3 regions of the Vibrio algivorus genome follow, and region 3 is predicted to be linked to each of the others. Evidence: predicted binding sites of a transcription regulator. Region 3 holds the regulator's gene; each other region holds the start of a gene.
What was found. The regulator PurR, encoded in region 3, represses purine synthesis genes. The targets are predictions, from matches to a motif close to TNANGNAAACGTTTNCNTNA.
Positions count from the first base shown of each region.

Region 1 (11,142 bases), on a different contig from region 3:
ATCCGTGATCGTAGTGTGAATGCCTTTGCCTTTTTTGGTGGGTACGTGGTGGCCAATACTGGTTTATTTCTCCACGCCAATAATGAAAGCCAACTTGCTTCAGTTTTTGCTCACGAAATATCCCATATTACCCAGCGACATCTTGCTAGACATATGGAAGATCAAGCACGTCGTACGCCATTAACCATTGCCGCTTTAGTTGGCTCCTTATTACTTGCCATTGCCTCTCCAGAAGCCGGGATAGCTGCGGTTAACGCCACTACCGCCGGCTCAATGCAAGCAAGCATTAACTACACACGATCCAATGAGCAAGAAGCAGACCGATTTGGTATTGCAACCCTAGCAAGAGCAGGATTTGATCCTGAAGGTATGCCTGATTTCTTTGGCCAGTTAGCCGATCAATATCGCTATGCAAGCACTCCACCACCCATGTTGCTAAGTCACCCCTTACCCAAGGCGCGCCTATCCGAAGCAAGAGATAGAGCAGGTCGTTACCCTAGAGTCAATCCCCCTATTTCTGTTAGTTTTCATCTTGCTAAGGCGCGAGTAATCGCCCGCTATGCTAGTATCGATTCAGCTCAATCATTGGATTGGTTTGAGCGTAGACTGCAAAAAGCTAGTCCAATGATAAAACCAACTTTAGAATACGGCCAAGCCTTGGTTTACATGGATAGTGGTAAAATATCTCAAGCGGAAAGCATCTTAACCCGACTATTAGCCAGCGATCCTTACAATAACTTTTATTTAGATGCTGTGTCTGACTTATACATACATAAAAAACAGTATGACAGCGCGATAAATTTACTTAAAAAAGGCCTTGAAAGAAAACCTGGCAATCAAGTGTTAACCATTAACTACGCCAATGTTCTTATTGAGGCAAACCGCAATAAAGAAGCGATAAACATTTTACAAAGGTATACCCATTCCCATCCAGATGAAACGGTAGGGTGGTCTCTGTTAGCTAATGCTAATCGTAAAGCCGCCAATGAACCGGAACAACTTGCAGCAGAAGGCGAAATATTTGCACTACGGGCTAATTGGAATAAAGCCATCAGTAACTATACCAGAGCAAGTCAATTAGCCGAATTAGGCAGTCTACAACAAGCAAGATATGATGCACGAATTGACCAATTGCGTATTGAACAGCAACGTTTTGCCGCTCTACAATAATTCAATTAAAACTTTATAAGGATATGTCATGTCAGTTGTTATTTATCACAACCCACGCTGCTCAAAAAGCCGCCAAACATTAGAACTATTAACCAACCAAGGTATTGAACCACAAGTAGTAAAATATCTTGATGAGACGCCAGATGTTGGCACGCTAAAAACACTGTTTAAACAACTAGGTTTAACCAAGGTTCGCGATATGATGCGTACCAAAGAAGATATTTATAAATCACTAAACTTAGCCGATGAGACTCTGAGTGACGATGATCTATTTAATGCTATGGTTGAAAATCCAAAATTGATTGAGCGCCCTATCGTGGTGGCCAATGACCAAGCTCGTCATGGCCGTCCACCAGAGCAAGTGCTTGAAATTCTATGACACGCTCTATCAATATTATCGTGTTGTACCATAGTCGACATGGTACAACACAACAGCTAGCTCGCCATATTGCTCGCGGAGTGGAGTCAGTAGAAAGCTGCCAAGCTTCATTACGTACTGTCGCAGATATTGTGCCAAATGATGACTACTCTACAACCAGCCCTGTGATCGAATTACCAGAATTAAAGCAATGCGATGGACTGGCGATTGGTAGCCCAGTTTGGTTTGGCAATATGAGTGCAGCGATGAAACACTTTTGGGACCAAACCACTTCTTTGTGGATCGCTGGCGACTTAATTGATAAACCTGCTTGCGTATTTACCTCATCATCGTCCCCTCATGGTGGACAAGAAACAACCCAACACTCAATGATGTTACCATTATTACATCATGGAATGATGGTGATGGGGATCCCTTATTCAGAACCGAGCCTCCACACTAGCTTTAAAGGCGGAACACCCTATGGAGCAAGCTCAATATCGAAACAAGGTCATAGCGGACTCGATAAACAAGTGACTGAGTTAGCATTTGCACAAGGCCAGCGTTTAGCAAAAACGGCTTTAGCCTTATCATCACTCCACACTTCATCAAATTAAGACACGGATTTTATGACACAATCATCGGCGACATCGCCACTTTTTGAGCGCTACTTAGCTTTATTCAGCTACTTTGCACTACTGCTGTGGGTGCTCGCATGGCATGGTTTTATTTCCCCTCATCCCGATCTTAATTCAACTGCCGTCACCGTAGGTTGGTGTATCCCGTTATTGCTGCCTTTTATCGGCATCATTAAAGGCAAACCTTATACCCATGCTTGGGCGAACTTCATTTTAATGTTCTACTTTTTGCATTCATTAACCATTTTATATATCGATAATGGTGAGCGAATGCTTGCAGCAATTGAACTGCTTCTAACTAGCGTTAATTTTGTGGCCAATATTCTTTATGCTCGCCACAAAGGTAAAGCGCTTGGCCTAAAACTGACACGTCTTTCTGAAGTAGAAAAGCAAGAAAAAGCCAAGTTTGAAAGCTCAAGCAAGTAGTATTACCAATGACGCCAATGTGCAGGACTCAGAGTTATCCAATTACTCAGAAAAAGCTTGAGATAAGACTTTCTGAACTTCAGTTCTAAGCCAACGGTGTGCAAGGTTATTATGTTGTCTTGCATGCCAAACCATATGATATTGATAAGTGGCAGTCTCTATTGGAGTATCCATAACGATCACCTGTAAGTGTTCCGCCATTTTTCTAGCCAAACATCCCGGCAAGGTTAGCAATAAATCACTTTGTTCAATAGCATAAGGCGCCGCGGTAAAATGTGGCATTCGCAACACCACGTTACGCTTACGACCAATTTTTGCTAAAGCTAAATCAATCGCTCCAGCCCTATCTCCTCCCATCGAAATTAACGCATGAGCGCTATTACAATAAGCATCTAAAGTTAGAGGTTGATTAGCTAATGGATGGTTTTTTCTCATCATAGTAACTAAACGATCGGGACCAAGTGCTTGCGCATAAATATCGGCTTGCGGTTTTTGTACATCACTACTAAAACTTAAGTCAGCCTCACCAAGCGATAACTTTTCCATCATATCTGGCTGGCGATTTAAACACGTCAATGAAACTCCAGGTGCCTGTTCAAATAGTGTTTTGTAAACGGGTGGCATGAAAACTTGTGAGAAAAAATCACTCATCATCAGCGTGAAATGCGTATTAGCTTGTTTAGGTTCAAAAGCCGCGGGATTCAACAGCGTTTCTGCGTGCTGTAATAAACAATCCAGTGACGTCGACATTTCAATAGTACGCTCAGTAGGTAGCAGGCCACCTTTGGTTCGTACAAATAATGGATCACCAAATTGATGACGTAAACGCTGCAAAGTACGGCTCATTGCCGATTGCGTGATATTAAGTTGCAAAGCCGCTTTGGTGACACTCTTGGTGCGTATTAAAGCTTGTAATGCGACTAGTAAATTTAAGTCGACTTGATTTAGCTTGTTCATGATATGACTTTAGCTCATTTTGGTAATTATCTTTATGCATTAGGAATATATTACCTTTCTCGCTATTCTAACAGTATAAATTTTCAGTCTACTCCACGATAGAGGTTCCAATGCATATTGAAAGTAAAGGTTACGCTTTAAAGCAACGTCCAGCTGGCATGCCAACTCAAGAGTGTTTTGAGTTACAAAACGAAACGATTACTGATATCACTGAAGGCCAATTCATCATCAAGAACCTTTGGTTATCCGTTGATCCTTATATGCGTGGCAGAATGACCGATGCAGAAAGTTATGTTCCGCCATTTCAACTTGGCGAATTAATGCAAGGTTCTGCGATTGGTGAAGTTATTGAGTCAAAACACCCAGACTTTCAAGTAGGCGATAAAGTTAACAGCATGCTCGGTTGGCGCGAATACGCAGTCTCAACCGGTGAAATGGTACAAAAACTGCCACAGACTACACTACCCGACCAAAGCTTCCTCGGTGTTGCAGGTATGCCTGGCTTAACCGCTTGGGTTGGTTTGAATATTATTGGCGAACTGAAAGAAGGCGAAACCGTATTAGTTTCTGCCGCTTCAGGTGCGGTCGGTAGCCTAGTCTGTCAATTTGCTAAATTGAAAGGCTGCCGCGTTATTGGTAGTGCTGGCAGTGCTGAAAAAGTGGAATGGTTAAAATCACTTGGTGTCGACGGCGTCATCAATTACAAAGATTATAACAATGCCGCAGAGCTTGAAGCCGCACTCGCAGAGCATTGCCCACAAGGCGTTGATGTGTGCTACGAAAATGTTGGTGGTGATCACCTAGAAGCCGCACTAAATTTACTCAACCGTTATGGACGCATGAGTGTCTGCGGCATGATTGATCTATATAACCTAGAAGACGCTAAAGCCGGCCCAAATAACCTAGCTAACATCGTCAAGAAGAGCCTACGTATTCAAGGCTTCATCGTCTCTGATCACTGGGAACATTACCCAAGCTATGTTGCGCAATTAACTCAATGGGTTGAGCAAGGAAAAATTAGCTGGAAAGAGACGACCCGTGAAGGTATCGAAGCTACCCCTGATGCATTCCTTGGACTCTTTAAAGGTGAGAACATCGGTAAGATGCTCATTAAACTGTAATAAGAAATCATCATTCTGAACACAATCTAAATTCAATAACGTCTCTTTCACGCAAAAGCGACGATTTACTCTGGAGCAACAAATGAACAATTTTAGCTATCAAAATACGACTCAAATTCATTTTGGCCAAGGTCAAATCTCAGCAATCACCAATAGCATTCCTAAAGACAAAAAAATTCTGGTGACATACGGTGGCGGTTCAATCAAAAGCAACGGTGTGTATGACCAAGTAGTTGCTGCACTTAAAGATCATACTTGGGATGAATTCTCTGGTATCGAGCCAAACCCACAATTCGACACGTTAATGAAAGCGGTTGAAAAAATCCGCGCTGAAGGCTTTGACTATCTACTAGCTGTTGGCGGTGGCTCAGTGGTTGATGGAACTAAGTTCATCGCTGCGGCCGTTGGTTTTGAAGGTGACACTTGGGATATTTTAGCTAAAGGTGCTGATGTGAACAGTGCACTACCTTTAGGTTGCATTTTAACACTGCCAGCAACTGGTTCTGAAACCAATATTGGTGCAGTAGTGACTCGTGGCAAAGAAAAATTAGCATTTATGAACCCACTAGTGCGTCCTCAATTTGCAGTATTGGATCCACAAACCACATTAAGCCTATCTGAGCGTCAAACTTCTAACGGTGTCGTTGATGCTTATGTTCACGTTATGGAGCAATACTTAACGTACCCAGTGAACGCGAAAATCCAAGACCGTTTCGCTGAAGGTATTCTGCTTACCTTAATTGAAGAAGGTCCAAAATTAATCGATAACCTGCAAGATATCGAAGCTCGTACCAACGTTATGTGGGCGGCAACTCAAGCTCTAAGCGGCTTAATTGGTGTTGGTGTTCCTCAAGATTGGGCAACACACATGATTGGTCACGAACTAACAGGTAACTTCGGTGTAGACCACGGTCGTAGTTTAACCATCGTACTTCCTGCGGTAATGAATGTCTGTCGTGAAGAGAAAAAAGCAAAATTATTACAATATGCAGAACGCATCTGGAATATTACCGAAGGTTCTGAGGATGAGCGTATTGATATTGCCATTGAGAAAACGAAACAATTCTTTAGCCAAATGAAGACGCCAGTTTCACTTGGTGAAATCGACCTTACACAAACTGATGTGGATACTGCCATCGCCAGCTTAGAAGCACACGGCATGACAAAACTAGGTGAGCACGGTTCAATTGATATTGCCCGTTCACGTAAAGTGCTAGAAGTCGCACTCTAGCCGTTGAGCTAATTAAATTAACATAACAGAAAGGGAACCAACTCGGTTCCCTTTGTTATATCTGCAAATGTTATCCCAGCCAAAGAAACTTGAAACTATACCCAAGTGACTTCAAGATGCAGAATTCAGAGCTATCATCCAAGTCTTTAGACAAGGAAGATTACAAACTAAACCACAACTGTTGCTCTACTGGTAATACTTCATCAGCCGTTTCTTCTTCTGGCTCTGAGATATCAGGATCAACCTCATTCATTTCTTGCGTGGCTGTCTGATTGACTTTTTGAGACTCATCAGCTTGTATTAGTTGTTCGGTAGCAGCTTGCTCTGCGACTTTTGCAGAGTCCACTGGCGCTTGTGTTTTCTCTATTCCTTTAAACCCTGTAACTTGTTTTTCAAAATCAGCTTTATTACTCAATAATTGAATGTTAAATGTCACATTCATACCTTGAATAGAGTGCACTTGTACCGTTGCGACACTCTCTAAATTAAGTAAAGAACGCTCTAAATTAAAGAAAGATTGAGCCGATTGAATGCCAGAGAAATGAGCCCATAGTGCATCATCTGCAACTTGTTTACTGCTTGGTTTATTTTTCTTCGCATAGTAGGCACTGATTTTAGCAATGGCTTTATCAATAGCTTGAGCCACCTCTCCGGTTTCTACGCCAGTGATGGCAGATTGAGGCGAAGAAGTAATACTATCTGGAGCCATATCATATAGTTGCCAATTTACTTCTGAAGATGGTCCATTAGCCGCCACTTTTAACACTAGTACCGAATCGGCAGGATAACGAACGCTGGCCTCTTCTAATGGCTCAGGGAAGTTCCCCCATAAATCTGGCGCAGATATTTTGGTTAAATCATCCATATCTCCCAGTGGTAATGTAATTGGAAGCCCTGATTGCTGCGCTGCCGTTTGTAAGGCTGCTACTGAATCCAATCCAGATTGCTCCCAACCCACTTGGCGCTCAACATTGTCATCTTGCACCAACCAAACTAAAACATTTTCACGCTCTTTCGGCCAAACCGAAGCATTTGCTTGAGATAACAACACTCTAATTTGCTTTGGGCTGTACTGCATATCTAAACTTTTTTGGCCATTTAGTGTGCCATATTTGAATTTTGCCAAATAATCAGAACCATCGCGCATGGCTTTTTTTACGACCTCATTGTCAGCAATATCGGCATTACCCGATGCTTTAACTAACACCTGCTCGAGACCTTCACCCCATGCGATTGAACGTGCATTTTTTTCATTACTTAACACAACTTCAGCGTGATATACATCAACCGTGGTTTTAGCAACTGTCGTTAATGGAAATAGAATCGAAGCAACAAGGGGAATAACAAGATAACGCATAACAAACCTGTTTTTTATTCAGAAATCATTTTGTGTAGTAGTACCACACGTTTATACCCTTCGAACTTGAATGAGCATATATTAAGCCGCTCATCATACATGAAACGTGTACATTTTTCTTTGTACTAATCGATACAAAAAAGCGACTCCATTTAATAGAGTCGCTTTTTCTAAATAAATTCCCTAGCTCTAAAATATTAGAGTGGGATAAGCTTATAGAGTACCGAAGATTTTATCACCAGCATCACCTAAACCTGGGACAATATAGCCTTTATCATCCAGTTTTTCGTCAATCGCAGCAGTATATAGCTCAATATCTGGGTGAGCTTTCTCTAAAGCTTCGATGCCTTCTGGAGCGGCAACTAGCACTAATACTTTAATATGGTTGCAACCTTGCTCTTTTAACAAGTCAATCGTTGCAATCATAGAACCGCCTGTTGCTAACATAGGGTCAACGACCAGAGCAATACGTTCATCAATGCTAGAGGTTAACTTGTTAAAGTATGGAATTGGCTCTAGTGTTTCTTCATCACGGTATACACCAACAACAGAAATTCTAGCACTTGGCATATGCTCAAGTACGCCATCCATCATTCCTAAACCAGCACGAAGGATCGGCACAACAGTGACTTTTTTACCTTTAATTTGGTCAATTTCAACCGGACCATTCCAGCCTTTAATTGTCACTTTCTCTGTTTCAAAATCAGAGGTCGCTTCATAAGTGAGTAAACTTCCCACTTCTGTTGCTAACTCACGAAAACGTTTTGTGCTGATATCGCCTTCGCGCATTAGACCAAGCTTATGCTTAACCAGTGGGTGTTTAACTTCTACGACTTTCATGTCCAACTCCGTGCTTAATTTTGACAAACAAGAGAATTATACCTCAAACTGACCAAAATTTATTGATAGAACTCATTAAATTTTTTGGCTAATCATTGAAGTAAAAAAACTGACGCAAACGTTTTCCTTTTCACTTCATCCCCTGTTAGAATAGCCCCGTTTTTCACATCCAATCAAATCAAAGGCGAGGATATCCCCGTGAGTGGTAACAATTCTTCTCTAAGCTATAAAGACGCTGGTGTTGATATTGATGCAGGTAATGCATTAGTCGATAAAATTAAAGGTGTGGTAAAACGCACTCGTCGCTCGGAAGTTATGGGCGGCATCGGTGGCTTTGGTGCATTATGTGAGCTACCAACCAAATACAAGCAGCCGCTTTTAGTTTCAGGCACTGATGGTGTTGGAACAAAATTGCGTCTGGCGTTGGATATGAAAAAACACGACACCATTGGAATCGATCTGGTCGCCATGTGTGTGAATGATTTAATCGTTCAAGGTGCAGAACCCCTTTTCTTCCTAGACTACTACGCAACTGGCAAACTTGATGTTGATACCGCAGCAGAAGTGGTAACTGGCATCGGTGAAGGTTGTATCCAAGCTGGCTGTTCTTTAATCGGTGGTGAAACCGCTGAAATGCCAGGTATGTACGAAGGTGAAGACTACGATGTCGCTGGCTTCTGTGTTGGCGTAGTAGAAAAAGCGGATGTTATCGATGGCACCAAAGTAGCCGCTGGTGACGCTTTAATCGCCGTCGGTTCAAGTGGCCCTCACTCAAATGGTTATTCATTAATCCGTAAGATTCTTGAAGTTTCTCAAGCTGATTTAAATGAAGACTTAAACGGTCGCACGATTGGTGAGCACCTTATTGAGCCAACTAAGATCTACATCAAGTCAGCACTTAAAATGATTGAAAAGCATGATATCCATGCAATTTCTCATATTACTGGCGGCGGTTTCTGGGAAAATATTCCACGTGTATTACCTGAAAATACGAAAGCAGTGATCAATGGTAACAGCTGGGAATGGCCAGCGATTTTCTCTTGGTTACAACAAAAAGGAAATGTTGAAACCTACGAGATGTACCGTACTTTCAACTGTGGTGTAGGTCTAATTGTGGCGCTTCCACAAGAACAAGCTCAAGCCGCGGTAGAACTACTTAATGCTGAAGGTGAAAATGCTTGGATTATCGGTCAAGTCGCGACAGCAGAAGCTGGTGAAGAGCAAGTAGAAATTAACTAAGCCGAGAGCCGAGAGCCGAGAGCCGAGAGCCGAGAGCCGAGAGCCGAGAGCCGAGAGCCGAGAGCCGAGAATATTTTGGCTTGAGGCTCTTGTTGTTATCAAGGGCTTTTAACATCAGGAACCACATGAAAAATATCGTTGTACTCGTTTCAGGTAATGGAAGTAATCTACAAGCTATCATTGATGCTTGTGAATCAGGACAAATTCAAGCTAACGTCACCGCGGTGTTTTCTAATAAACACGATGCTTATGGTTTAGAACGTGCAAGAAATCATGCTATTCCAGCGCATTCCCTTTCTGCACAAGACTTTCTACATTCAGATGGCAAGCCCGATCGTTTGGCTTTTGATACCAAACTAATGACGCAAATCGATGCCTATCAACCTGATTTAATTATTCTTGCCGGTTATATGAGAATTCTCAGCGGTAACTTTGTAGAACATTACTTAGGCAAAATGCTAAATATTCACCCTTCTCTACTTCCTAAATATTCAGGCCTTAACACTCATCAGCGTGCAATTGATGCAGGTGATTGTGAACATGGAACCAGTGTCCACTTTGTTACCGAGGAACTGGACGGCGGCCCTGTTATTTTACAAGCTAAGGTACCCGTTTTTGAAGATGACAGTGCTGATGATTTAGCCAAGCGAGTACTCATTCAGGAACATAATATTTACCCTCTAGTGAGCAAATGGTTTATTGAAGGCCGCTTAAAGATGAAACAGCAACAGGCTTATTTGGATGATCAGCCCTTAGGGGAACATGGATACGCGGAAGACTAGTGTTGCGAGTTGCGAGTTGCGAGTTGCGAGTTGCGAGTTGCGAGTTGCGAGTTGCGAGTTGCGAGTTGCGAGAAAGATTGTGCTTAGCGATTAAATAATATCAAGCACAATCTCCAATTTTATTACTGCACCTACCACGCCAAAGCCGAGCGACTAGCAGCAACGCGCCCGAACCCCGAGAAACCTTAACCTAGGAACTAGGAACCAAATATCCTCTTACGCAAACGGCTCATCAATCAGATCTAAGCTATTATCTAAAATCAGCTCACCAAAATGAAACACACCATATTCACTTGGCTTCATTTTATGCCAGCGCTCATTATCGGTTAACGGTTGAGTAGCAATCACTGAAACCACATCATTAGGTGTTGTTTCTTCTTGAAAATCAATACTAACTTCTTCATCGATCAATGTCGCTTTACCAAAAGGGGCTCGTCTTGTTATCCAGTGAAGGTTGTTAGTACAGTACATCATTACATACTCACCATCGCTCAATAGCATGTTAAACACACCTAACTTTTTCAACTCATCACAGCATTGAGCAATAAATTCAAAGATTTCCGGCATTTGACGAGAATGCGGAGGTTCTGGATAACGGTCTTCAAGCTGCTTTAAGATCCAACAAAACGACAGCTCGCTATCAGTTTCTCCAATAGGGCGATGGCGACCTGTAGTTAAATCTTGGTAACCACTTAATTGACCATTATGGGCAAAGGTCCAATTCTTCCCCCAAAGCTCACGAGTAAATGGGTGAGTATTTTCTAAATTCACTTCCCCTCGATTGGCCTGACGAATATGACTAATCACCGCACAACTTTTTATTGGGTAGCTTTGTACTAACTCAGCAATTTTAGAATGGCAGCTCGGTTTTGGATCTTTAAAATTACGGCACCCTTTACCTTCATAAAAGGTGATCCCCCAACCGTCACGATGAGGACCTGTTTTTCCACCACGTTGGATTAATCCGGTAAAACTGAAGCAAATGTCTGTTGGGACATTGGCACTCATACCGAGCAATTCACA
Region 1 is NZ_BSPV01000009.1:206,328-217,469, reverse strand. It holds gene bepA (beta-barrel assembly-enhancing protease) at 1-1,170, shown strand, start outside; gene arsC (arsenate reductase (glutaredoxin)) at 1,199-1,549, shown strand; gene wrbA (NAD(P)H:quinone oxidoreductase) at 1,546-2,145, shown strand; gene QQJ93_RS13370 (DUF2069 domain-containing protein) at 2,158-2,592, shown strand; gene QQJ93_RS13365 (LysR family transcriptional regulator) at 2,635-3,549, opposite strand; gene QQJ93_RS13360 (NADP-dependent oxidoreductase) at 3,660-4,670, shown strand; gene QQJ93_RS13355 (iron-containing alcohol dehydrogenase) at 4,753-5,901, shown strand; gene QQJ93_RS13350 (DUF2066 domain-containing protein) at 6,062-7,258, opposite strand; gene upp (uracil phosphoribosyltransferase) at 7,472-8,098, opposite strand; gene purM (phosphoribosylformylglycinamidine cyclo-ligase) at 8,297-9,337, shown strand; gene purN (phosphoribosylglycinamide formyltransferase) at 9,463-10,119, shown strand; gene QQJ93_RS13330 (class II glutamine amidotransferase) at 10,336-11,142, opposite strand, start outside.
Region 1: purM (phosphoribosylformylglycinamidine cyclo-ligase) is a predicted target of PurR. The motif match lies at 8,209-8,228, and genes of this name have one in related genera.

Region 2 (11,142 bases), on a different contig from region 3:
TTATAAACAAACTCTTTTACGTGAATAACTGTAAGAAAATATAAATTTTGAACTACTCTTATTTATACCCAAGTCGTTAGGGTACATATCTCCTCAAAATACAATGAAAAGTTAGGAAGTGTTCATTATGGGTATGACTAAATTAATTATCGGGCTAGTCGTGGGATGTTTATCATTTACTTCTTATGCACAAGATGATGAGCAATTTAACGTCGGGCAAAAGAAGGCGGCCGTTTGCATGACTTGCCATGGTAGTGATGGGATTTCAAATATTGATATTTATCCTAATCTGCAAGGCCAGAAAATGGAGTATTTAGTCACTACCCTTAAAGCCTACCAACGTCGCCAACGTAGTGGTGGTCTAGCATTAGTGATGTATGAGCAAGCTGATAGCCTGACAGAAAAAGACATGCAAGACATTAGCTATTTTTTCTCCAAAGTGACGTCTTCATCTAATACAAATGAATAACGCTCCATCTATTTTCACTGCATGATGCTTATCTAACACGGAGGTACATGATGGAAACCACTTATGATATGAAAATAGTGAAGTATTTCATTATAACCAGCTTAATTTGGGCGCTATTGGGAATGTTGGTTGGCCTGATGCTCGCTGCACAACTTTATTGGCCAGTATTAAATTTTAATTCTGAATATATTCAGTTTGGACGGTTGCGTCCTTTGCATACTTCCGGTGTGATTTTTGGTTTTGTAGTTAATATTCTTATGGGAACGTCTTTATATATTGTTCAACGTACCAGTAAAACCGATCTATTTAATAAAAGCTTATCTTGGATGGTCTATTGGGGTTGGCAGTTGGTGTTAGTGTTGGCATTAATCACATTACCTTTGGGATTTACCTCATCGAAAGAATATGCCGAGCTAGAGTGGCCGATTGATATTCTCATTGCCGTGGTATGGGTGATGTATGCCATTTTATTCTTCGGTACGGTTGCTAAGAGAAAGGTTAAACATATTTTTGTGGCTAACTGGTTTTTCGGTGCATTTATTATTGTGATCGCGATGATCTTTATTATTAATAATTTAGAAATCCCTGTTAATTGGACGAAATCGTATTCTATCTACGCTGGAACTCAAGATGCGATTGTTCAATGGTGGTGGGGGCATAATGCGGTAGGATTTTTATTAACAGCCGGCATCATAGGTATGAATTATTACTTTATACCTAAAGTTTCTGAACGTCCGATCTATTCTTATCGTTTATCGATCGTCCATTTTTGGGGGTTAGTGGGCTTTTATACTTGGGCGGGGACTCACCATCTTGTTTACTCTTCGGTTTCAGATTGGATTCAAAATCTAGGCATTATTATGTCTTTATTATTGTGGCTGCCGTCTTGGGGTGGGGCATTCAATAGCCTGATGACCTTGCTTTCGAATAAAGAAAAATTAAAGCATGACTACGTGATGTTGTTCTTTCTCTCTGCGGTTTTGTACTACGCACTAGCCACTTTAGAAGGGCCATTACTCGCTATTCGGTGGTTTAACATGATTGCTCATAATACCGAATGGATTGTCGGCCATGTTCACTCTGCCGCTTTAGGTTGGGTCGCGATGTCTGGCTTTGCGGTGTTTTATTACTTCATCCCAAGGCTTTGGGGGCGTGAGCAAATGTGGTCACGACGCCTAGTGAAATGGCACTTCTGGCTGGCACATATTGGGATTGCGATTTATGCGGTGGCGCTTTGGATTGGCGGAATCGGTCAAGGTTATATGTGGTTGAAGCAACATCCAGATGGTTCACTCGCTTATAGTTTTGTGGACTCGATGAATTTTGTCGCACCATGGATGTTAGCAAGGTTTATTGGTGGAGCGTTGTTTGTTGTTGGTGTGATCATCATGATTTACAACTTATATAAAACCTTATCATTGCCCATTTCTGCGCTAAATCAGAGTCCTAAAACACGTGAGTTAGAAAATTCAGACGAGGGGAAAGTATATGTTAAATAAAGACTTTACCCAATCTGTTTGGATATTAATTATTTCTGTCATCGTGGTCGCAAGTTTTTCATTATTGACTTGGGTCGTTCCTGATTTGTTTATGAAAGATGAGTTGATCGAAAAATCAAAAATGAAACCGTATAGTGCTTTACAACTTGCTGGACGTGATATTTACATCAGTGAAGGTTGTCATACTTGTCACTCACAAATGGTGAGGCCATTACCGGCAGAGGTCGCACGTTATGGTGAAGCCACTAAGGCAGAAGATGATATTTATGAATATCCCAATCTATGGGGTTCAAAACGTACGGGCCCTGATTTGGCCAACTTAGGTCGAAAATATTCAGACCAATGGCACCAATTGCATTTAATGGACCCTCGCTCTGTTGTACCTACTTCCATTATGCCAGCCTACCCATGGTTATTTGAAAAAGTGTTAGATGGGGAAGATGTTGCCGACAAAATGGAAGCCTTGCGAATACTTGGAGTTCCTTACACCGATGAGGAAATTGATAAAGGGCGTTTACAGGTACGAAATAAAACACATGCCGATGCACTAATCAGTTATTTACAGAGCTTAGGTGAATAAGGGGGCAATATGTTAACGACATTTTGGAGTGCGTGGGTCATTGTTTTAACTGTCATCTTCATGGCAATTATGATTTATGTTATCTGGCATTATTGGCGTAAGAATCATGAGGCTGATGCCAATAAAGAGCTACATGTGTATGACGGTATTGCTGAAAATGATGCCAAATTGCCGAAGGTGCTGCTTTATTCTTATTTAATTGCCTTTATTGCAAGTGGGGTTTTCTTTGTGTTGTACCCTGGTATGGGGAACTGGCAAGGGTTGATGAATTGGCATTCAGATGATGAATTGCAGCAGCAAGATACTCAAATTATTGACCGTAAATTAACTGCATTACAAGCTGAGGATATGACACTCACTCAGTTGGCTGCGCAAGATGAAATTGTGGATTATGGCCGGCGTTTATTTTTAAATCATTGTGCGGCGTGTCATGGTGATGAAGGGCAAGGGCAAAAACATTTTCCTAATTTAATTGATAATGAATGGATTTATGACTCGAGTGATACTGGCATTATTCAATCGATTGCTCAAGGCCGACATGGTGTTATGGTTGGATGGAAAGATGTCCTGACGGAGCAGCAGATACAAGATGTTGCCGCTTATGTGGCAAACTTTGAAGCTGAACGTTCCATTGCGGTTGCAGAAGTGGTGCTAGAGCAAGGTAAAGAGGTTTATGCTTATAATTGTGCCGTGTGTCATGGTGATAATGGACGAGGTAACAAACAAATTGGTGCTTATAATCTATCGGATAATATTTGGGTTCATGGAGGCTCAATCGATGGTATTGAAGAGACGATTCGTGAAGGTTTGAGCTCTGAAATGCCAAGCTTTTCACAGCAACTTTCTGAAGCCCAAATTACTGCGGTGGCAGCTTTTGTAAAATACAAAGGCATGGAGCAAGAGCAAAAACGTGTACAGCTTAACTCTGACTTAATAGAGCGTGGTGAATACTTGGCTTACGCAGGGGACTGTGTTGCTTGTCATACCGCTGAAAATGGTGAACTTTTTGGCGGTGGACTGCCATTTCCGACGCCTTTTGGTACTGTCTACTCAACCAACATTTCTTCCCACTTAGAAAGGGGGATTGGCCGTTACTCTTATCAAGATTTTGACGATGCAGTACGTAAAGGAGTAGCAAAACATGGCAATCTTTATCCTGCTATGCCGTATACCTCATACCAATATATCACTGAGGAGGATATGCGTGCGCTATGGGAATATATTCAATCACTCACTCCAGTGAACTCTCCTAACAAGCCGAATACTATGATGTTCCCAAGTAATATTCGCTTGGGGATGTGGGCATGGAATACGGTGTTTTTTGATGAATCACCACTCACTTATTCTCAAGATAAAACAGAGGAGTGGAGACGTGGTAAATACCTAACATTAAGTTTTGGGCATTGTGCTGAATGCCATACACCTCGTAATATTGCTCAGGCTTTAGAATCAGATAAACCTTTTCAAGGCAATATTATTGATCATTGGAATGCTCCCGATATTACCGCTAATGAATTACATGAACATGGTTGGACAAAAGAGGATTTAGCCGACTTTTTACAAACAGGGCGTTCATCTAAAGGTACTGCTTTTGCCGGGATGGCGGATGTGGTGAAAAATAGTACCCGACATATGACACGTGAAGACTTGTTGGCTATAGGTGAGTACTTATTAGTCGGTGATGTGAATAATACACTTGACCCTAATGTTCAACCTTTGAAACCGACAGGGTTTACTTCAGTGGATAAACAAACGAAAGAATACCAAATTTTCGTTCAAACCTGTGGAGCATGTCATGGCCCTGATGGTAAAGGGAGAGCGAGTATTGCTCCAGCATTATTAGGAAATGGCATTATCTCTCATTCTGAACCATATAACACGATTGCGGTTGTGCTGAGAGGCTTATCTCCTGATTACTTAGAGCCAAATAAAGACTACATGCCAATGACTAGCTTTAATAATATTGCGGGTGATGGCGAAATGGCAAATATGATTAGTTTTATTCGCGATAAATTGGGTGCTAGACAAGAACCTGTCACACGAGAGATGGTGAAAGATATACGTGTTGATCTTGAGCGTAGCGGAGTAACAGGTGGTTTCCATGATGTAAAACAGTGATATTTCGATCGTCATCGATTCTAAAGTTACTTGGGTATAGAGTAATAAAAACCTCAATCATGGGTATAACACGATTGAGGTTTTGTTTTTGCTATCTTTCAAGATTAATTGAGTTTTATTTTAAATTGCCACCTACACCAATGCTTGGGTTGACATAAACAGGGCCAATCTTAAATGGGGCACCAATGTCTAGACTGGCATAAGGCGTACAAGAGGCGATCAGTAAGACGGCGGCAGTCGCAAGAATAATATGTTTGATATTTTTCATTATTTCATCTCCTGTATAACAAAGCCGGCACCCGCTGGGTCTCGGATGATTGCGACTGTACCGTTACGTACTTCTTTTGTTGGGGCCATTAAGACATAACCACCATTGCTTTCCACTTTCTCAACGGTCGCATTGATATCTGATACCTTAATGTAGTTAACCCAAGTGGTTGGTACATCGGCATTCGGCTTTTTCACAAATCCAAATGCGGCTTGTTCATTAATGGCCAAGTATGGATAACTATGGCCTAACAAGCTTTTATTGCTTGCTTTATAGTTACCCAGTTTTTGATAGAAATTTTGGCTTTGAGTAATGTTGTCGGTCCAGATTTCTTGCCAAATCCAATTGCTATCTTGTTTAGGTAAGGCGGAAGGGTCGCCAGTAAAGGTATTTAAAATGGAAAATACAGCGCCTTGTGGATCTTGAATAACTGCGAGTTCACCACGTCCTTTCAAGGTGGTTTTCTTAATTAAGGTTTTACCGCCAGACTGTTCTGATTGGGTTAATGTGTTATCTATATTATTGGTTGAGATCACCGGTAGCCAATAATTGGTACTGCTGTTGCTTGGCATTTTGGCCATGCCAGCAATGTTTTGACCTTTGTAGGTAATTAAGCTGTAGTCATCATTCACGGTTTCAAAGTTCCAACCAAAGACATTGTGGTAGAAAGGCTGAACTTTGTCTGGAGCGGTGGTGGCAAGATCTCGCCAAATGATGGTACCTACCGCTTTATTATTACTATTCGCTAGTGCAGGGAGGGTGAAAGAAGGAGATTGACTACATGCGGTAACGAATAAAGCTAGTGAGCAAGTGATTGGCACGGTTAACCATTTCGTTGAAAAAGGTTTCATTAGTTTATCCTTTAGTTTTCATTTACCTATTAAGATAGCATTGAAGAATATAAATGGTCATATTTTATTTAATATTCAATTGCTCTGTGTTGTTGCGTAAAACAGCGTATACTCGCCGCCAAGCACGTTGCTTCAATATTTTAAGTGGTACTCCATGTCCAAATTATTCTTTAAAGGCCGTATTGATACGCGCCAAAATCACGTTATGTCTGGTTATAACGTCAACCGTGAAGTAAAAGTGGGAAGCGCAGAGTTACCTTTGTCGCTAAGTGTTCAAACCGAAGCGCGTCATGCTGAAGTATTAGAAATCTTAAACGAGAATAAATTAGTTGCGGAGATTAAGATCGACTCTACTCAAGATGAGAATATTGTTGAGTTAGAAACGATTTTGAATAAGCCCAAACCTACGACATTTGAAAAAACGCCCAATCGTAATGACCCTTGTTCATGCGGCAGTGGTAAAAAGTACAAGAAATGCTGCGGCTAAACTTTTAGAAGCAGATAAAAAAGGCCTAAGCAGAAATTATTTGCTTAGGCCTGATTTTTTGTGGCGTAATAATTTAAACAATCAAATCGTAATCACGCTTTAAGATATCAATGATTTCTTGTTTTGGGTTGTCACTTAACTCGATCTTCCTACCTGTGATTTTTTCTGCAATACCTAAATACGTTTGGGAAATTTTCATGATTTCTTCTTGAGGTAGAGCATTATTTTCTGCAAGTGCGAAGCGTTCATCCATGCGGTTTTTATTTAATAGAATATCTGGATCTGGGAAGTAGTTTAATAAGAATTGGCGGAATCCTTCTTTTGAGTTTTCGACAATACGTCCCGCTTGGTATTCATTTTTATCCCAAATACGTGATGAATCAGGTGTCCCCACTTCATCCATATAAATGAGTTTTTCATTTCCAGCGGCATCATTGACGTAACCAAATTCAAATTTGGTATCGACGAAGATTTGGTCAACCTTATCTAACGCATCACTGATCACTTTAAAGCCTTCTTTGAGTAACTTTTCATAGTGAGCGATATCTTCTTGTTTAGAGAAATTAAATGCAGCGAAATTCTCTTCGATATCTTGACGAGCGATGTTGACATCATCCGCTTCTGGCACGTTTGGAATACCTTTTAAAATCCCTTTGGTTGATGGCGTCATCAGTAATTCAGGTAAAATTTTATCTTTTTCTAAACCTTCTGGTAGTGCTATACCGCAGAAATTACGCTCACCTTTTTCATAAGCACGCCACATAGATCCTGTAATGTATTGACGGCAAATGGCTTCAATCATGACAGGTTTAGCTTTTTGAACAATCCAAATAAATGGGTGGGGAATATCTAGAATATGGCTATCTGCGAGGTGGTTGTCTTTAAACAGTTGAAACCAATGGTTGGAAATTGCATTGAGCGCAGCACCTTTGCCTGGAACGCCTTTTAATCCACCCTCACCATGCCAAATACAATCAAATGCAGAGATGCGATCACTTATTACCATAATGGCTAAAGGAGCATCCTCGGCTACATCGTAACCTTTTTCTTTAATTAGGCGACGGCTGTCAGCTTCGGTTAACCAATATACTGAACGAACTTTACCACTATGTACTGGTTTGTCGGTACGAATGGGAAGGTCATCATTCACGGCAAGAACTTGATTAGCAATGCTCATTTCCATTTTCCTACTAGGCTTAAAACTGGGTATGTTAAGAACTAGGCATGAATGCCTTTCACACCTGAAAGCCGCATAATAACAGAACTCACCTAATTCCATCCAGATAAAAAGCAAACGTTTGCATTAAAATGTTCTTGCGTAAATCGAAGCCTATTTAGTCATCAAAATTTTATATCGCTATACCCAAGTGTTTTGAGAAGAAATTAATGTAGGTGTCGAGTTAGCGTTTGTTGAATCGAGCTATCCATAAAGAAGAGTTCACAGCCACTTTGACGTGCTTGGCTTTTGAGGGCCTCTTTGTCTTGGATTGAAAAATTGTCACTCGCTACAATCGCACTGGCATTTTTAGCATTGAGTGCTTTGAGAATGATGTCTTTTTCTGTCATCGAATGAGATTCTTTAATTTTTATTACTTTATGAGTTTCAATCCCGAAGTTTTGTAGTTCTTGATTGGTTGGTAGGGTGGCACCTGCGGTAAACAGTAACCAGTTTGGTTTTTTAGAAAGCATTGATAAACGAGAAAACAGAGAACTATTTTCTGAAAAAATATCGTCATTATGTGCAAAAGATGTGAACGCTTGATGAGGTAAAACGGCATTGTGATTCAACATAATAAACTGTCCATATATCCATACTGTGTTTTTATACAGTAGTTTTTTGTTGGTGAAAGATCAAGCGATTTATTGAGTGAATACTTAGTAAATGTGATTCCTGTCACTTTTTATTTGTGGATTTAAAAAACTGGTGTAAAATTAATGTGTTCATAACTTATTAAAAAAAAAGAAATTTAATGAGTTTTGACAGTAGGATTTTTCTGATGGTGTGGTCGATTTTTTTATTTACGACTAATTTTTTAATGGTGAATAAAAAGATCTTTCATCTTAGATAGACCAATGGCTTTACACGTTGTGAGGCTATAAATTCATAGGAATAAAAAAATGAATAAATATTTAGCAGAATGTTTTGGTACGTTTTGGCTAGTACTTGGTGGTTGTGGTAGTGCGGTATTAGCAGCAGCTTTTCCTGATCTAGGCATCGGCTTTGTGGGCGTTTCACTAGCCTTTGGTTTGACTGTTTTAACTATGGCTTTCGCAATTGGTCATATTTCTGGCTGTCACCTAAACCCAGCGGTATCTATTGGTCTATGGGCTGGTGGTCGTTTTCCTGCAAACCAACTTTTACCTTACATCATTGCTCAAGTTGCAGGTGGTATCATTGCTGGGGGTGTACTTTACGTAATTGCATCAGGTCAAGCTGGTTTTGATGTTGCGGCTGGTTTTGCATCAAATGGTTACGGTGAGCATTCACCAGGTGGCTTCTCTATGACTTCTGCATTAGTAACTGAAGTTGTGATGACAATGATGTTTTTGATCGTGATTCTTGGTGCAACGGACATACGTGCTCCTGCTGGTTTTGCTCCAATCGCGATTGGTCTATGCCTAACATTGATTCACTTAATTTCTATCCCGGTAACTAACACTTCTGTAAACCCTGCACGTAGTACTGCGGTTGCTGTTTACGTTGGTGATTGGGCGACTTCTCAACTTTGGTTGTTCTGGGTGGCACCAATTGTAGGTGCGATCCTAGGTGCTATTGCATACCGTTTCATTGGTTGCGAAAAAGCGGAAAACGCATAATCAATGTTGAAAGGTGTCTATATTCCTTCGCCAATCTTCCTTGCTTAAAGTTCTGGATGATAGCTAGGAATTCTGCATCTTGAAGTCATTTGGGTATATCAACTGGATCTAAAAAGGCGCTTATGATGAGCGCCTTTCTTTTGCTTATAATTTATTTCAATTTGGCTTGTTTGTCTCTTAAAGCCTGTTCTGCGAGATTAAACTGTCGAACATCAATTCGAGCAAAGTCGTGACATTCTGGACAAGCGTTATGACTCATCCCATCGATATATTCTAATTTAGTTAATTGACCTACGAATTGTTTGCACCAGTCGCAAGTACCATGAGCACTTTCCATTTTATATTTTCCCGTAACATCTTAGAATTCTTGAACGCCAAGAAGTGTAGCGAAGTAAAGTGACACTTTCGAATGTTATTGATGAGTTAAATGTGTATTTGATCACAATACTCAACAATAAAAATCAGGGAATCGATTGCCTGAATTAAAGGGATCATTCAGGCTCGAAAATCGGTGAGATATTGAGGTTATTTGGATAAGCGTTTCTTTTCTGTTGCGCCATCAATCGGGCGGTTAACCGAAACACGACGACCTTTTTTTAAGCCGACTTCATAGTCTGCCGTGAAGTTTTTCATGGCCTCACGTAACTGCTGTTTGAACGTTTCACGATCGACATTTTGAAATTCTTTATCGATGTAGTCGTTAATCTTATTCGCTGAGTCATCGTCTGGGGCAATTAAAGGCAGTTTTTCAAGGGCACCTTCGATCCAACCAGATAAGAAAGAATTAACACGACGTGTCACTTCAGCACTTGTTGTTCCCGTGCCTGAGAAACTATTGCGGAACTGGCCCGTTTGTTCATTCATTTCACGATAAATAATATCAAATGCAAAAGCGGCGAAAATAGCACGGTCAGCTTCACCAATAAACTCAACACGCTTTAAACCTTTGTGGTTGAGTAATACTGCCTCAATACCGAAACGAGTATTGATCCCACGTATTACGCGCAAAATGTTAGAGCTAATGTTTGCAGGCAGCAGATGGCTAGATTGAGTTTTACCCAATTTAATGAAATCAATATCGTCCTTATCCAAGCCATACTTCAGCATCAGCCTATGTGCCATCTTGATTGCTTGGGCTGCTTCATTGACGTTGGCTGAATTACCTAGCTCAAGGCATTTGGCAATTTTCTTAAGGGCTTTTTGTTTATCCATTACCTTCGGTGTACTCATTGATAGACTAATTGTCTGGGTAAAATAATGAGCCGCGTATTCTACCGTTTTTTGGGCTTGTAAGAAAGGACAACAGTTTAACTGGAATCACAAAACAAATTAGTATGATAAATCGGTTGCGCAAGACATTTTCTACTCCTCACTGTGATTGAAATAAGGTAAAGTGAAGTGATTTAAAATATACCCATGTAATTTTAAGGTGCTTAGATTCCTTCACCAACCTTCCTTGTCTAAAGGTATGGATGATAGCTCTGAATTCTGCATCCTGAAGTCACTTGGGTATAATCCATTTCTAGCTGAAGGGATCAGCGATGTAGGGGCATGATGCGCAATGTTGGCAAATAGTAAATCTTCACAATCATCTTCAACTCAAACTTTCTTACCATCACTTAATCAAGGTTACGATGTTGAGCCTTTAGTTGATGCTTTCTTAAATGAATTAAAGGCATCTGGCTTTACTGGTGACATCGAGCAAACTTATGCCAGCCGTTTGGCTGTCGCGACCGATAACAGTGTTTATCAGCAGCTTCCTCAAGCGGTCGTGCTACCAAAAGATAATCAAGATGTGCAGCTCATTGGCAAAATAGGCGCACAAGACAAATTTGCTACTATCACTTTTTCACCGCGTGGTGGGGGGACTGGCACCAACGGACAATCATTGACCAAAGGTATTGTGGTCGATATGTCACGTTATATGAACAAAGTGCTTGAAGTTAATGAAAAGGAAGGCTGGGTTCGTGTTCAATCCGGTGTGGTTAAAGATCAGCTTAATGATGCCGTTCGTTCGTTTGGCTATTTTTTCTCGCCAGATTTATCAACCAGT
Region 2 is NZ_BSPV01000003.1:416,951-428,092, forward strand. It holds gene QQJ93_RS03515 (c-type cytochrome) at 134-469, shown strand; gene ccoN (cytochrome-c oxidase, cbb3-type subunit I) at 520-1,968, shown strand; gene ccoO (cytochrome-c oxidase, cbb3-type subunit II) at 1,958-2,548, shown strand; gene ccoP (cytochrome-c oxidase, cbb3-type subunit III) at 2,558-4,666, shown strand; gene QQJ93_RS03535 (hypothetical protein) at 4,782-4,934, opposite strand; gene QQJ93_RS03540 (VOC family protein) at 4,934-5,785, opposite strand; gene QQJ93_RS03545 (PBPRA1643 family SWIM/SEC-C metal-binding motif protein) at 5,940-6,272, shown strand; gene QQJ93_RS03550 (phosphoribosylaminoimidazolesuccinocarboxamide synthase) at 6,346-7,449, opposite strand; gene QQJ93_RS03555 (SulA-like leucine-rich domain-containing protein) at 7,656-8,063, opposite strand; gene aqpZ (aquaporin Z) at 8,391-9,089, shown strand; gene QQJ93_RS03565 (hypothetical protein) at 9,241-9,426, opposite strand; gene QQJ93_RS03570 (DUF2786 domain-containing protein) at 9,615-10,301, opposite strand; gene ydiJ (D-2-hydroxyglutarate dehydrogenase YdiJ) at 10,651-11,142, shown strand, end outside.
Region 2: QQJ93_RS03550 (phosphoribosylaminoimidazolesuccinocarboxamide synthase) is a predicted target of PurR. The motif match lies at 7,559-7,578, and genes of this name have one in related genera.

Region 3 (11,142 bases):
GCTTCCAACTTTCTTTCTTTAGCTTTGATATTATTTGGCAAAGCAAATGCAATATTTTCCCAAACATTCAAATGTGGGAAAAGTAAGTCATCTTGAAATAAGATGCCGATAGAACGTTTGTGAGGATCGCTAGCTTGGATCTCTTCATTATTTAATATTATTTTACCGTCATAGTAAAACTCTTGGCTGAGGTGGCCAGCAATTACATTAAGTAATGTTGACTTTCCACAACCACTTGGGCCCATTAATGTAAGTACTGTACCATGTGAAATGGTTAAATTGAGGTTACTAACCAGTGGTGTTTTTTTCGAATCAGATGTTTTTGATATCTGATGATAAATGGATAGCTGCTCTAATGACAAACTCATAATGAAGGTGACTCCTGCTTATAGGTCGCTTTACTCCGGCTCTGAAAAATACGGTTACCGATAAGCGCTAAGCTGAAAAAAGCAAAGGGTAGAATGGCCTGCCATAAAGCATAAAGAGCAACGACTCTACGATCATGGCCACTGGATAATGCAACGGCTTCTGTCGTCAATGTGACAACTCTTCCAGAGCCTAACATTAACGTTGGTAAATATTGCGCTAGGCTCACGCTCATACCCATCGCCCAAGCAAATAATATTCCGCTGACTAATGTACGCAACTTTATGGCGAAAAAGACTTTAACGGGTGAAACACCGAGGCTTACCGCAGTTTGGGATAGTCGGTTAGGGTAGCTTTTCCATGGCCCATCCAAAGATAGGTAGACATAGGGAAAAACAAAAAATGTATGCGCCCAAATTACCCATAGCCAATAATGTTCCTGATTAATCCAAAGGGTGGTGATTTGTAAGCCAAATAGTAAAGAGAGCTGAGGGATCAACATAGGTAAGGCAATCACATACATAGGAATATGATAACGAAAATGCTGGCGATACTCATGAGCAATGAGAGCAAGAACAAGAGCCATTCCTGCGCTGAATAAAGCTAGCCAAACACTGGTTAAAATGGTGTCTTGAATATATGGCCATTCATTTAACCAAAACCGAGTGCTCCAAAAGGTAGGGAGTAGATTTGGATAAGACCAGCGTAAGGCAAATGTCCAAATGATCATTACCGGAATAGTCAATAAGCTAATGCTTGCGATGAGGTGAAAGAAATAAGGCCTGACACCCAAGGAAGCATTTCGGCCAGAGGTTAACCAAGTTCGGTATCCCCCTAGTACTAAGCGTTCTGTTAGCCAAATTAAGCCAATTAAAATAGAACACAAAATAAACAAGAGAAAAGCACCCGCTGCCGCCCTTGGAAGTTGAGATAAATCTGGATCGTTAAACCATTGCCATACTAACACTGCAAATGTAGGAGGGTGAGTTGGGCCTAAAATCAAACTAACATCAACCACCGAGCAGGAATAAGCCATGATAGCGAAAAGAGGAAAACGCATGTGGCGTAGCCATTGGGGAAAAATCGCTTTCCACCATGATTGAGCAACAGAGTATCCCAAACCTTGTGTTACTTGCAGTGTTTGTTTGACTTTTAAGTTATTCAGTATTGCGACACTCATTAATAACAAAAAAGGCGTTTCTTTGATTGCTAATGCAAGGGCTAGACTAATACCAATATTGTCTTGTAGTGAGTAAATCCAAGTAAACCATACATGGGGAACCCCTGAAGTATCACTAACCATGAAGCTAAAAAGACGGGCTAACCAACCAGTATCAGAAAATAAGAATAAGAAACCAACCGCAAAAGCGACATGAGGTAATGCGAGTATAGGGGATAAAAGTTTTTCAATTCGCTGCCATGAATGGCTTCCCCAATAGGCTTGCAAAATAGCAAAGGTCATTATGACGGCAATCACTGTACTGACAACCGCGATCATTATGGTTTGTAAGAGAGAACGCTCAACCCCCGGCCAACTGATAGCTGAAATAAATCCATCCAAGGTAAAGATATTTAGACCAAGCGGCGGAATGAAACCAAAAGCAGGGATTACCATGCCTAACACCCCCGGAAAAAGGGGGAGAAAGCAGATCAAAATCACCAGTAAATAACCGATGCTTAGCATACGTCTTTGCTTGCTTTGCATGAGCGCCCTTAATTCGTTGTTATTGGCTATATCGCTCAATCCAAGCCTGTTCTAGTGCGGTTTGCCAACTAGGGTGAGGCTCTTCAATTGAGGGAAATAACATCGTTTTTTGAGCACTGCCTGTTAAGTATTTGGTTTGCAATACTGATGGGTCTCCCCAGACATTGATATCACCTTTACGTGATTGTGCTTGAGGGTTGAGTAGAAAGTTAATTACGACTAATGCCCCTTCTTTTGCATTAGCGTTCCATGGGATGGCAAGAAAATGAATGTTAGACAATGCGCCATTTTTCCATGCATAGGTTTTCGTTGTTGGGGCTAACTTACCGCTTGCTTGGGCTGAAAAAACTTCATTTGGGTTGAAGGTAAGAGCAATATCAATTTGATCATCATCGAGCAATTGCAGCATTTCAGGTTGAGTGGTTGGGAATTGGCGGCCTTGTTGCCATAAATAAGGTTGAATAGCATCTAAGTAATCCCATAAAGGTTGAGTTACTTGAGTAAATGAGTCTTCATCAACGGGCTTAGATAGCGCGCTCTTTTCATCAGAAAGTTCGATAAGTAAGGCTTTTAAAAAGCTAGTGCCATGAAACTGAGGTGGCTTAGGGTAGGTAATACGCCCAGGGTGGTGTTTTGCATAATCGAATAATTGTTGTGCTGACTGTGGGGGTGTCGGTAACTTTTTCTGATCATGAATATAGACTAATTGACCCACCCCCCACGGCGCTTCTAATCCTTCTGTTGGTTCAGAAAAATCATTAGTGACAGGGAGACTAGAGTCGACTTTTTTCCAATTTGGCAAGCTTGAAACGAAAGGGCCGTAGAGTAATTGGTTATTCTTCATTGATTTGAAATTTTCACCATTGATCCACACCATATCGACACTACCACCAGAATGTTTTCCAGCAGTTTTTTCAGCGAGCAGGCGAGTGGTGGTTTCGGAAATATCAGTGACCTTAACGTGGTGAAGTTCAATGCCATACTTTTGTTTTACTTGCTTTGCTACCCAACGAAGATAGTCATTAATCTCTTGGCTACCACCCCAAGCATTAAAGTAAACATCTTGTCCTTTTGCTCGTTGTTCAACTTGTTGCCAATCTAACTGGCTAATGGAGATATCTTTAGCAGAAGAAAGCAGTGGCAGAGTGATCAAAATGAAGCTAAGTAGCAGACGTTTCATGTATATCCTTATACAAAGTTAGGTATATCAATATAGACAGATGATCCGCCTAAAAAATTTCAATAAAAAAACCAACGACATCAGCGCTGGTTTAGTTATTCGTTACTCGGCTAAGAATACTACTATTTCAATGTTTTTACCGAAGAGCGTTCAATAATCTCAGGGAACATCTCAAATGTCTGCTTAGCATGATTTTTATCTTTAATACGCTCTAATAAAATCTCTACCGCATTCTTACCTAGACGACGTTTTGGCTGGTGAACTGTCGTTAAAGGTGGTGAGAAGTAAGGTGAAATATCAATGTTATCGTAACCAATAACCGAAATATCTTCTGGTACTTTCATGCCTTTTTCTTGTAAGCGGCTCATTAAGCCGAGTGCCATAATATCGTTAAAGCAGAAAACGGCGGTTGGTTTTTTCTCCATAGCAAGAATTTTATCTGCAGCGATCACGGCGGTATCACACTCAAAGTTACCTTCAAGTAACCACTCTTCTGGAAGCGTTAAACCGTCTTCCGCTAATGCGCGTTTGCAGCCAGAGATGCGTTCTTTACAGGCAACTTTTTCGAAGTGACCACTTAGACAAGCAATATCTTTGTGACCTTGAGCCATGAGGTAACGAGTTGCTAAATAGCCACCTTCTTCAGAGTTATCGATGATCTTATCTGCTTGAGAGCTTTCTGGGCCCCAATCCATGACGACCTTAGGAATATCTGGGTGACCATCTAGCATCTCTTGTAAATCAGCATCTAAGTCTGAACACATCACTAAAAGGCCATCAACACGTTTGCCAGCTAACATACGAATATAATCACGTTGTTTATCTGCACGGCCACCAGTATTACAAAGGATCAGAGTGTAACCTTTGCGGTAACAATAGCTTTCTACGCCATCTACTACTTCGGCAAAAAATGGATTAGTTGACTGCGTTACTAACATACCAATGGTGCTAGTGGTATTGCATTTCAGACTACGGGCAACAGCGCTTGGGGCATAATTCAGTTCTTTCACTGCGGCCATGACTTTTTCTTGAGTTGCTTCTGCAACAAAACGAGTCTTATTGATGACATGTGACACTGTGGTGGTAGAAACACCTGCAATACGTGCGACATCTTTAATTGTAGCCATAGTGAATTTCCTTTATGCCGACGTCTTCGCCGGATTTATTCTAATCTAAAAAGATAAAAGTCGCCTTTAATCAGCGACTTAATTTTATTCTGTATTTTATGAACTACGATTTTAGTCTTAAATGCCATGACTGACAATCAGATATGGCATTTTTATGACAAAACAAATACCGCACGTTAGCAGCAACGTTATCGATTGCTCGCGTATTATCTCGTTACTCTAACGTTGTAGCCGTACCGGAATTCTTCTGGTTACTTAGTGTGTCGCGTAAAGAAGACCACCATCGACCAAGCTGCTCATACCAATAACGTTCACTTTGCTCTAGATATTTCGCTTGTGGAGAATATTTATCCCATGGCTGTTTAATATCATCAAAAGCTAAGTAATTGGTCGGTGCAGGGATAGGTTCAAGTCCTGCTTTGTTAAACTCACCAATAGCACGTTTCATGTGACTGGCAGAGGTGATCAGTACCATACGTTTATCAGCAACAAAACCTGCCGCTTGATGCGCTTCATCCCAAGTATCTTGAGCACTTTCTAATAGAATGATATCGGATTTTGCTACGCCTAATGAAACAGCAACATTCGCCATCATTCGTGCATTACTTACCGATGTGCCACCGTTATAACCAGACAAAATTAATTTTGCTCCAGGGTAGAGGTGTAAAATACGAATACCTTCCGCAAGACGCATCAAACCATTGCGAGATAGTTCCGAAGTTGCTGGAATATCGTTATCAACAATATGGCCACTTCCTAATACCATGACATAGTCAATGGCGCCATCTACTGGCACAAAAGCTTTATAAGCACGCTCAGTTGGTTTCAATAATGAGGTCGAAATGGGTTGGAAAGAAAATAGAAAGATCCCCATTAAAGAAACAAAAGTGAATAAGCACCCTAAGCCGCGTTTGTAGGTGAACATAATAAGAAATAAGCCAATAAAACCTATAATCAACAAGGCAGGCAAAGGCATAAGCAGAGCACCAATTAATTTTTTCAATTCAAACATTTTAAATAGTCCAAAAATTCATCATTCAGCAGGTAAAACGGAGTAATTGCTTTATTCCTGTAATTGCTGTGACAGAATACACGCAAAATTCAGTTATCTTAAATGAAAAAAAATGGACAATGATCGAAATTTCGATGATATCGCGCATAAATTCGCCAAAAACATCTATGGTTCCGATAAAGGCGATATTCGTCAAGTGATCCTTTGGCAAGATATTGAGCAAGCTTTAGACCGTTTACAACAGAAAAAAGACGTTCTATCTGTATTAGATGCAGGAGGCGGTTTAGCTCAAATGTCGCAAAAAATTGCTCAGTTAGGGCATCAAGTCACGTTGTGTGATATTTCCAGTGAAATGTTGGCGTTAGCTAAGCAAAATATTGATAATAATGGATTATATTCACAATTTCGCTTTGTTCATTCTGCTATTCAACATCTCGATGAACACTTAAGTGAGAAGTCGGATTTAGTGTTATTTCATGCTGTGATGGAATGGTTGGAAAATCCGCAGCAAGTATTAGCAAGCTTACTTGAAAAGGTAAAGCCGGGCGGCATCATTTCAGTGATGTTTTATAATCACCACGGTTTGGTTTTGAAAAATGTAACTTGTGGTAATATTCCTCACATTTTGCAGGGAATGCCACATCGTAAGCGCTTTAAGTTGCAGCCTCAACATGGCTTATTACCCGAAGAGGTCTATCAATGGATAGAATCTGCAGGCTTCGACATTTGTGGTAAATCAGGTATCCGATGTTTTAACGACTATATCGGAAACCAACAATACATGGGCGAGTATGGGCCAGAAGATGTGTTGGCATTAGAACAGCAGTTATGCCGCACAGAGCCTTATCTTTCTCTTGGGCGCTATATTCATGTGTGGGCGCAAAAGCCTCAGGCTGCCGAATAGTCTGAGAGTCATTAGTAAATACAGGAATGATAATGAGTGAAATAACTCAATCTTCACTTCAACCGTTGACAAGTAGACAACCGCTTGAGGGCAAAACGATAGGTGAACAACCAATCGATGAGCTGGTCAGCTGGGTGAAGCAACATGACTTTTCATTGAACCTTTCTTCTGAGCGATTAGCTTTTTTGATTGCGATTGCCGTATTAAGCAATGAAAAGTTCGATGAAGAGCTTGGCGAGGGTGAATTGCATGATGCATTCAAAATCGTCACTAACATGTTTGATGAAACCGGTGAGGCTTCGGCATTTCGTGCCAACAATGCGATCAATGAATTGGTCTCCCAAAGGTTAATGAGCCGCTTTGTCAGTGAGCTCAATGACGGGGCAAGCATTTATCGCATGTCGCCACTAGGCGTTTCTATTACCGATTACTACGTCCGACATCGTGAATTCTCAAAGCTTAAGTTATCCATTCAGTTGTCTATGGTTGCCGATGAAATGTCGAAAGCCGTCGAGGCCGCTAATCAAGCTTCCGATGTTACGCAATGGCAAAAGCATGTTTATGGCGTGCTGAAATATTCGGTAAATGAAATTTTTGATCGTATCGATTTAAATCAGCGTGTTATGGATGATCAGCAAGTGGAAATTAAAAACCAAATTGCTGAACTACTAAACCAAGACTGGCGTGATGCGATCAGCAGTTGTGAAAGCTTACTGACTGAAACGTCGACGACTCTGAATGAACTGCAAGATACACTACAAGCGGCTGGGGATGAACTACAAACTCAGCTTCTTGATATTCAACAGCTTATCTATGGTCAAGAAGGTTTAGATTTCATTGATGCTATTTTGTTTTCACTGCAAACCAAACTCGACCGTATTGTTAGTTGGGGCCAGCAAGCGATAGATTTATGGATTGGTTATGATCGCCACGTACATAAATTTATTCGTACTGCTATCGATATGGATCAAAACCGAGCCTTTAGTCAGCGCTTACGTCAGTCTGTGACGGATTACTTTGATATGCCGTGGTATTTGACCTACGCCGATGCAGAACGTCTGAGAGATATGCGTGATGAAGCCATGTTATTACGTGATGACGAAGTGACGGGGACGATTCCAGATGAAGTGGAATATGAAGAATTAACGACTGTTGATGATGAGCTGAGCGAGCGTGTCGCCGCCATGCTTCAACAACACAAAGAAACTGGCCAACCTATTGATTTAGGCTCGGTATTACGAGATTACCTTGCGCAGCATTCTCACGCGCAACATTTTGATTTAGCCAGAATGGTGATCGACCAAGCGGTAAGAATGGGGTATTCCGAATCGGATTACCAAGCCATTCAACCGGATTGGAAAGCGATAAACGATTTTGGAGCAAAGGTACAAGCGAATGTCATCGATCAATACTAATTACGAAGCGCACAGCGCAGATCTGTCTCAAAATACCAGCTATTCACAAGAGACCGACAACTCTCAAGATGCTTACATGCCAGAACAATTGGTGAAAGCATTATCTAATCCGTTATTCCCAGCGCTTGATAGCCAACTACGTGCGGGCCGCCATATCTCAAGTGATGATATGGATAACTACGCTTTTTTAAGTGATTTTGATGGTGATCTCGGCGCTTTTTATCAGCGTTATAATGTTGAGCTTGTCCGCGCACCAGAAGGTTTCTTTTATCTACGTCCGCGTTCAACCTCTTTTATTGGTCGCAGTGTGTTATCGGAACTCGATATGCTGGTGGGTAAAATCTTGTGCTTTTTATATTTAAGCCCTGAGCGTCTAGCGCATGAAGGTATCTTTACAAATCAAGAACTATACGAAGAACTGTTAAATCTTGCCGATGAAAAGAAATTGATGCGACTAGTAACTAACCGTGCAACCGGTTCGGATCTGGATAAAGAAAAGCTGTTTGAAAAAGTGCGTACTTCGCTGCGTCGTTTACGTCGCATCGGTATGGTATTGCCAGTTGGTGACGATGAGAAATTTAGAATCAGTGAAGCAGCATTCCGTTTTGGCGCGGACGTGCGTGTCGGTGATGATGTTCGTGAAGCGCAACTACGCTTGATCCGTGATGGTGAAGCCGTGCTTGACCCTGAAGCCGTTGACCCAAACAAAGCAAATGATACTCAAGATAAGCAAGATGCTTCTGATGAACAATTAGAAGACTTTGCCGAGCAAGAACAAGCAGAACAAGAACAGAAAGCAGGTGACCTATGATCACGCAAGAAAATATGATCGAAAGAGGTAAATATCAATCGCTAACTATGATCAACTGGAACGGCTTCTTTGCTCGTACTTTTGATATTGATGGGTTAGTGACCACGCTTTCTGGTGGTAATGGTGCGGGTAAGTCGACGACGATGGCCGCTTTCATCACCGCATTAATTCCAGACCAAAGCTTACTGCATTTCCGTAACACCACCGAGGCTGGTAGTTCACAAGCGTCTCGAGATAAAGGCTTATTCGGTAAATTGCAACCAGGTACTTGTTACTCTGTGCTTGATGTTGTTAATTCACGTCATCAACGCTTGTTGTTTACTGTAAAACTGCAACAAGTCGCAGGTCGTGATAAGAAAGTGGATATCAAACCGATTCTTATCCAAGGTTTGCCAAGTAATGTAAAACCGACCGATGTATTAATTGAAAGCTTAGAAAACGGCCAAGCTCGTGTTCGTACTTACAATGAGCTAAAAGATAAAGTCGCTGAATATGAAGGCGTGCAAATTAAAGCCTTTTCGTCAGTGGCTGATTACCACAGCGTGATGTTTGAAATGGGTGTATTACCGAAGAAACTGCGCAACACTGGTGACCGCTCTAAGTTCTATCGTTTAATTGAAGCATCTTTATATGGCGGTATTTCAAGTGCGATCACTCGTTCATTGCGTGACTACCTATTGCCACAAAATGGAGGAGTGAAGAAAGCCTTCCAAGATATGGAATCTGCGCTGCGTGAAAACCGCATGACGCTAGAAGCCATCAAAACGACTCAAGCTGATCGTGATCTATTCAAGCATTTAATTACAGAATCGACCAATTACGTGGCAGCAGACTACATGCGCCATGCCAATGACCGCCGTATAAAGCTTGACCAAGCGTTAGCACTGCGCAGTGAGTTGAATCAATCGAGCAGTACTCTAACTTCTCAAATGCAATTGATGACGCAAGTACAAGCAGAACTTGAGCAATTAGTTGAGCAAGAGTCTGGCTTAGAGCAAGACCACCAAGCGGCTGCCGATCACTTGCAACTCGTTCAAACGGCAATTCGTCAACAAGAAAAAATTGAACGTTATCAAGAAGATTTGGAAGAGCTAAGTGAACGCTTAGAAGAACAAATCATGGTCGTGGAAGAAGCGGCAGAGCAAGTCGCGATCGCAGAAGAGCAAGCAGAAGTTTCTGAACAAGAAGTTGATAGCTTGAAGTCGCAATTAGCCGATTACCAACAAGCATTAGATGTACAGCAGACTCGCGCGTTGCAATATCAACAAGCCGTGCAAGCGTTAGAAAAAGCGCAACAGCTTACAGATAACGATAACTTGACCGCTGATAATGCTCAGACTCAACTATCGGAATTGAAGCAACAAGAGTCGGAGAATACTTCTGCATTATTGTCGTTAAAACATAGATTAGACATGTCTTCTGCCGCAGCAGAGCAGTTTGAGCAAGCATTAGCGTTAGTAAAAAGTATTGTCGGTGATGTGGCTCGCACCGAAGCGCTGTCACATGCAAAAGAGGCGATACAGAAATCTCAACAGGCTCAGCAATGGCTACAAAATGAATCACAATGGCGTGCACAGCAGCGAGATCTTGAGCGTAACTTAAATGAGCAGCGTCAAGCCTCTGAGCTCGTTGAACAATACCAATCACAACACCAAGTTCGCCTTGATGATGAAATGGTATTAGAGCAAGAACGTGAACGTCACCTAGAGCAACTTGATGTCCTTACTGGTGAACAAGAAGAACTGCGTGATTTACGTGGTGACTTACGCCGCTCTCAACAAGATTCTGAAGCACAAATTCAAGCCCTGCAAAAGCAAGCGCCAGCCTGGATTGCGGCTAGTGAAGCACTAGAAAAACTGCAATCACAAACAGAAGCTGAGCTAACCGATAGCCACTCAGTAATGGCACAAATGCAACAAGTGCTTGAGCAAGATAAACAGCAATCAATGGCGAAAGAGCGTTTGTCGACTCGCCGTGATGAATTAGACAGTGATATCGAACGTCTAGCGTCACCATCAGGCTCTAATGACCCTCGCCTAAAAGGCTTAGCGGATAGTCTAGGCGGCGTGTTGTTATCTGAAATTTACGATGACATCACCATTGAAGATGCACCTTATTTTAGCGCGATGTACGGACCATCTCGTCATGCTATCGTCGTGTCTGATCTTGATGGCATTAAAGAAAAGTTGGTGGATTTAGACGATTGCCCAGAAGATCTTTACATCATTGAAGGCGATGTTGATGCGTTTGATGACAGTACTTTTAATGCCGATGAGCTTGATGGCGCGGTATGCGTTCAGCTAAACGACCGTCAGTTACGTTATTCTCGTTTACCTTCTATTCCATTATTTGGTCGTGCCGCTCGTGAGCAACGTTTAGAGTTGTTACGTGCTGAGCGTGAACAAGTAGCAGAAGAGTACGCCAAAGCCGCATTTGATTCGCAGAAGCTACAACGCTTATATCAAAGCTATAACGAATTTGTTTCTAAACACATTCACATTGCGTTTAATGACGACCCAGAACAACAACTCGTTGACGTTCGTGATGGTTTAAACCAAGTGATTCGTCAATTGGCATCACTGGATGAAAAAGATCAACAACAACGCAGTCAAATGCAAACGG
Region 3 is NZ_BSPV01000004.1:245,873-257,014, forward strand. It holds gene QQJ93_RS06860 (ATP-binding cassette domain-containing protein) at 1-368, opposite strand, end outside; gene QQJ93_RS06865 (ABC transporter permease) at 365-2,071, opposite strand; gene QQJ93_RS06870 (ABC transporter substrate-binding protein) at 2,091-3,251, opposite strand; gene purR (HTH-type transcriptional repressor PurR) at 3,374-4,378, opposite strand; gene elyC (envelope biogenesis factor ElyC) at 4,593-5,390, opposite strand; gene cmoM (tRNA uridine 5-oxyacetic acid(34) methyltransferase CmoM) at 5,503-6,294, shown strand; gene mukF (chromosome partition protein MukF) at 6,327-7,709, shown strand; gene mukE (chromosome partition protein MukE) at 7,786-8,520, shown strand; gene mukB (chromosome partition protein MukB) at 8,535-11,142, shown strand, end outside.